2 regions of the Clostridium sp. OM05-6BH genome follow, and region 2 is predicted to be linked to the other one. Evidence: predicted binding sites of a transcription regulator. Region 2 holds the regulator's gene; the other holds the start of a gene.

The links. The regulator HrcA, encoded in region 2, represses chaperone genes, less so after heat shock. The targets are predictions, from matches to a motif close to TGTTAGCACTCNNNNNNNNNGAGTGCTAACA.
Region 1: the regulator HrcA is predicted to act here: its motif matches at 1,432-1,462, upstream of htpG (molecular chaperone HtpG).

The regions. Positions count from the first base shown of each region.
Region 1 covers NZ_QULH01000001.1:327,284-330,504, forward strand. The annotation lists gene htpG (molecular chaperone HtpG) at 1-1,331, opposite strand, end outside; gene DXB73_RS01530 (asparaginase domain-containing protein) at 2,090-3,193, opposite strand.
Region 2 covers NZ_QULH01000002.1:163,748-166,968, reverse strand. The annotation lists gene dnaK (molecular chaperone DnaK) at 1-585, opposite strand, end outside; gene grpE (nucleotide exchange factor GrpE) at 652-1,272, opposite strand; gene hrcA (heat-inducible transcriptional repressor HrcA) at 1,301-2,341, opposite strand; gene DXB73_RS03230 (flagellar hook-length control protein FliK) at 2,549-3,221, shown strand, end outside.

The DNA of each region.
Region 1 (3,221 bases), on a different contig from region 2:
TTAAATATCAGATAATCCGTCATTTTTTCGCGGAATTTCTGATCTTTTAAGCAGCCATACTTGATAAATGGGCTGATATCATCCCAATATTTCTCATAATTCTCACGGTCTACTTTGAACATACCGGACAACTTATCGGCTACTTTCTTCGTAATATAATCCGAAATCTTCTTTACAAATCCGTCATTCTGCAATGCACTTCTGGATACATTAAGCGGCAGATCCGGACAATCGATCACACCTTTGAGAAGCATCAAAAACTCCGGGATCACTTCCTTAATATTATCTGCAATAAATACCTGATTGTTGTAAAGCTTGATAACACCCTCTAAATTATCATATTCTGTATTAACCTTCGGGAAGTACAAAATACCTTTGAGGTTAAATGGATAATCCATATTTAAATGAATCCAGAACAACGGCTCCTTGTAATCGTTAAATACCTTGCGGTAAAAGTCCTTGTACTCGTCATCGGTACACTCATTTGGATGTTTCATCCAAAGTGGGTTCGTATCGCTAATAGAAACCGGACGTTTATTGATCTTTGCCTTTTCTTTACGAGGGCTGACCTCGACCATCTCTTTCTCTCCATTTTCATTTTCGCGTTCTTCAGTCTTCGCTTCCTCTACGATCGTCTCTACAACAACATCATCTTCACGAACATCGGCTGCATCGATCGTTTCATATTCCTGCTCTGCGTTTGCTTTGGAAAGGAAGATCTCAACCGGCATAAAGGAACAATATTTGTCCAAAATCTCTCTGACACGATACTCATTCGCAAACTCTAAGCTGTCCTCGGAAAGGTACAGGGTGATCGTTGTACCAACAGTATCTTTTGTGCCGTCTGACATTTCAAAATTGATACCGCCTTCCGATTCCCAGCGAACCGGTGTAGCATCCTTCTGCCAAGACAACGTGTCGATCGTAACTTTGTCAGATACCATAAACGCAGAATAAAATCCCAGTCCAAAGTGACCTATGATCTGCTCTTCGTTCGTTTTATCCTTATATTTCTCCAAGAAATCCGTTGCACCGGAAAAGGCAACCTGATTGATGTACTCGTCTACTTCATCTGCCGTCATACCAAGACCGGTATCGGTCAGAGAAATTGTCTTAGCATCCGGATCAACAACGACCTGTATTTGTGCCTTGTAATCCTCCGGCATATCATATTCGCCCATAATTTCTAACTTCTTCAACTTAGTAATGGCGTCGCAGCCATTTGAAACTAACTCACGAAGAAAAATGTCATGGTCAGAATACAACCATTTCTTAATGATCGGAAACATATTTTCAGATTCAATTGATAAGCTACCTGTTCTGCTCTGCATAATAATCCTCGTTTCTGCACACTTTCCTATAAAAAACGAACCCTGTGTCAAGTGCGCCGAGACACTGATCCGCCGCATCACCGCCAGATGCGTCCGTCCTTGTTAGCACTCTACTCTTACGACTGCTAACAACATCCAGAAAATATATTAGTATCATTCTACCAAAATGTCAAGAGCAAACATAACATTTTACAAATCTCATCCCCAAACTTCGCATACCCACTGTCATGTTCTAACCACATATTGCTTATTATGTCAGCAGCAAATTAGCAGTTTTGCAGTCGATAAACTTAATTGTTCTGCCATAAGAGATCTAAGAAAATTGCCGCAGAACGCAGAGTTTTTATGTGATTTCTTATTTTGTTAAGTCTCTGATGAATACATGCCTGAAGGATTGTCTGAGAAGTCCCGGAAGCAAGGTATCATCCATTTTTGGACGGGACGCTTTCGCTACGATGCGCTACGTCACGTTACTTAATGTCTCTGAAGTACGAGACATAAGTAACGACGAGCGCAAAGTCCCTTTCAAAAATGATGAATACCTTGCTTCCGGGACATCGAGTTGTCCGTAAGGCATGTAAATCATACATCAGAGACAACAAAATCTAGAAATCACTAAAAACGTAAATGCGGCAAGGCAATTTCTATAGATCCCTTATGGCAGAATTGAGTCTCTGGGAACTGCAAAATGTATAGCAGCTTTTGACATAATAAGCAATATGTGGGTGAAAGACCGTTGAGGGTATGCGAAGTTTGCGTCATATACTAAAATTGGGGAGATCGCCCGGAATCGGTTTGGTCATCCATTCTTTTGCTGAGTATCCGCTGCATAGCAGAAGCCACAGTTTCATATACATTGCTACCGGCGATGCCATCGGTAATACGATCATTCCGTATTTTTCATAGACGTATGTGCTTTCGTAAACCATGTCCGCATCCATGCCGCATAAAAAAATGGGGATTTTCCGGTTTGCCACCTCATAAAAGAATTTATCCGCTTCTGGTGTTTCACTGCAGATCGTGCCGGCATGATACGTATGATGCAAAATTGCCTGTATTCCGTCAAAGTTCATCGGATAACGCATCCCCGGATGTGGGTAGATCAACCCGATCGGTGCATCCCATTGATCCGGTGCCTGCAGGGAAGGTCTATCGGTAAGCCTCTCTGCATTGTTCCATGCATAGTACACTTTTCCGGCGACGAAACACTTGGTGCCTTTTTCATAATGACCGTATTCCATACCACCAACACTATACACTTCATCACTGTAAGGCTGATGTCCAATGATCGCTGTTCCTAAGTGAATCCTTGGGATCCCATCCCCATTCTGATACGAAACATACACACCTTTTTGCTTGCAGTCAAATGCTAAGAACTGCACAGCATATTGAAAATTATAAGCACCATTTGCTCTTGGATCTGTCAATACATAGTTGCTGGACACAAAAACCATCGGAATGTCACAATCGCCAAACAGATAGCCCATCGCAGCCGCTGAATATGCCAACGTATCTGTGCCATGCATAATGATCACTCCATCTAACCCGGAATACATAGCAGCACTATCTTCTGCTGCTTCTTTTTTCTCTAAAGTCACCTTTGCACTGCCTGTATACTTCGCCTCACTGACCACCTCTCGAATGCTCTGAGCCAACTGTGCGATCGTTAATCCGGTACTATTTTCACTGAGAAGTGTATACGGATGATATACCTGATAGGTGATTTCTTCCACACGACCATCTCGTTCTACACAAGGCAACGTGTCTAACAGACCATCCGCTGCTCCGGTTTTCGTACCGATCACATCTCCGGCTAACGTACTCCCGATCGTCCCTCCGGTAAATAATACAGCGATATTCATAACGCTCCTCCTTCCAAACATGAAAAGC
Region 2 (3,221 bases):
ATCACCGGATGTTGCTAATACTTCAATGACACCATCACCGATCTCGATAATAGATACATCAAATGTACCACCACCTAAATCGTATACCATGATCTTTTGCTCTTTCTCATTGTCCAAACCATATGCTAATGCAGCAGCTGTCGGCTCGTTGATGATACGCTTTACATCAAGACCGGCGATCTTACCGGCATCTTTGGTCGCCTGACGCTGTGCATCGTTAAAGTATGCAGGAACTGTAATAACAGCTTCGGAAACGCTCTCACCTAAATAGCCCTCAGCATCAGCCTTTAACTTCTGCAGGATCATTGCGGAAATCTCCTGTGGAGAATATTTCTTATCATCAATTGTTACGCGATAATCTGTACCCATATGTCTCTTAATAGAAGAAATGGTCTTGTCAGCATTTGTAACTGCCTGACGTTTTGCAGGCTCACCTACCAAACGCTCACCATTTTTAGTGAAAGCAACTACAGACGGTGTTGTTCTGGCACCCTCTGTATTGGCTACTACGACCGGTTTTCCACCTTCCATAACAGCAACACATGAATTTGTTGTTCCTAAGTCAATACCAATAATCTTACTCATAGTAATTACCTCCTAAAATGCAATGCATATTCTTGCTCATTTAACATAAAATTCAGGGATATTCCCTTAATTAACTACCTTTACCATACTATGACGAACAACGCTGTCTTTGTACATATAGCCTTTCTGCATTTCCTCGGCTACCGTGCCACTCTCCAGCGCATCATCATCAACCATCATAACTGCGTTGTGAAGATTCGGATCAAACTCTTTGCCAACTGCATCGATCGGCTTTACACCAAGAGCATCAAACGCAGTGAGCATCTGTTTATATACCAGTTCCATTCCCTGTACGAATGGACTCTCCTTGTCTTCCTCAGCAACTGCTAACAAACCTCTCTCGAAGTTGTCGATTACCGGAAGCATCTTTTCTACAACATTCTTTGCTCCCATTTCAAACATCTGAGACTTTTCTTTCTCGGAACGCTTGCGGAAGTTTTCAAACTCTGCCAATTGGCGAACTCTTTTGTCTTCAAGATCTGCCAGTTTTTCTTCCAGGGCTGCTGTCTTTTTATCTTTTTTCTTATCGAAGAAAGATTTCTTTTCTCCGGCACTCTCTTGTGCCTGCTCAGCCTCCGATGTTTCCGTACTTTCCGCACTCTCTGCTGTCTCTGCAGTCTCTGTTACATCCTCTGCTTTTACAGCTTCCTCTTCCTGATGGATCGTCTCTTCTTTCTTATCTTTCATATCTGCCACTTCGTTATCACCTCTCTGCTTATTGGTCCTTAAATATGTCATCAAGCTGCGCCATAAGCGACTGCAGCGTTCCAACGACCTTATCATAATTCATACGCTTTGGTCCTACGATACCGATCTTACCATACACACCTTCATGAATGCGGTAGGTTGCGGTAACCATAGAACAGTCTTTCATGGATGCCACCTGTGTCTCATCACCGATATACACTTGAATATCATGACTTTCTTCGGAAGGCTTCGTATTCGTTGATGGAATTTCAAGCCAATGCCCGATCTCCTGCTTCTCTTCGAATGCAACCAACAGATCTTCTACATTGGACTTATCTGACAATTCCGGATATTTCAAAATGTTTGTGGCACCACTCGTATACACTTCCGGATCATCTTCACTCGTAAGCACATTACCGATCACTTCCAGCACAGAATCGATCACAGTACTGTCACTCTTCATTTGCGCCTTGATCTGAGAGATCAGTGCTAAATTCATTTCCGTCACGTCCAAACCATTAAGTGCTGTGTTCAACACAAAATTTAACTTGGCGACGCGTTCTGGATCAAGCGGCTCATTAATGCGTATCATCTGATTCTTCACATGATTGTTATCGAGTACGATAACTGCCAGCAAGCTGTTCTCATCAACTTCCGTCAGCTGAATGAACTTGACTTTTTTACTCTGGTAACGCGGTCCTGAAACCATTGTCGCATAGTTGGTATTGGTTGCCAAAAACTTTGCAACCTGCTTCAGCAAAAGATCCATCTTGTCTGCCTTCTCTTCCAAAGCATCTTTAAGATCCGCCACCTCGTGCGTCTTGTCTTCCAGCATGGTATCTACATAAAGTCGATATCCTTTGTCAGAAGGAATCCGTCCTGCAGAAGTATGTGGCTGTAAAATATAACCCATATCCTCCAGATCTGACATTTCATTACGAATGGTCGCTGAACTGAGGTGAAGATCCGTATCCTTGGAGATAGTTCGCGAACCAACCGGCTCTCCGGTATCTAAATAAGTTCGTATGATCGCCTGCAGTATCTTAAGTTTTCTCTCATCCAGTTCCACCGTATCACTTCCTTCCTGTTTTGTTAGCACTCTTTATGGTGGAGTGCTAACATCTATAGGTAAGATAGCACTCTACATGATTATTGTCAAGTATTTTTCTGTATTTTTCGAAAAAAATTACCTACAAAGGTTTTTCTATAGAAATTCTTTGCTCATACCGATATAATAAGAGACGAGAACAATAAATAAGAAAGGTTGGACAAAAAAATGGATCACTCGCGCATTAATCCTTATAATACGAATAATACTTCGCAGTCCCGCAGCACAAACACGTCTTCCTCTGCTATGACCGGTAACGGAGTTCGCCGTGGCAATGTTCCGGGGAATGCTTCTGCGCCCTCTGTTCAAAAATCCGGACAGTTTGGCGTTGTAAAAGCTGCCACCAGTCTGCAGCTGGGCGATGTGATCAAGGGCGAAATATCGGATCTTACCGGTAACGAGATTACCCTTACCTTAGAAAACAATACAATGATACGCGGTCAGATTTCTGACAGTTCCTTATTATCAATCGGACAAACTGCTGCCTTTAAGCTGGATGGATTATCTCCGGCCGGTGTTATCCTATCTCCCGTAAGCGGTTATACGGAAAATGAATTAACGCTGATCAATAAGGCACTGCAGGAAGCAGGACTCCCCGCTTCAGAGCATAATCAGGCTGCCGTTAAAGCGTTGATGGATAATCTGATGCCGATCAATCGCGAAGCGATCCAACAGTTAATGCAGCAGGCCTTCGATATGAAGAGTACCGATATGGGTACTCTCGCTCTAATGAAACGTTTAATGATGCCTGTTACCCCGGACAGTCTCGAGCAGTTTGGCAATTACAGGCAGGGAATCCATACATTGACGGAGCAATTAAACAACTTTGCCGGAGAGCTTC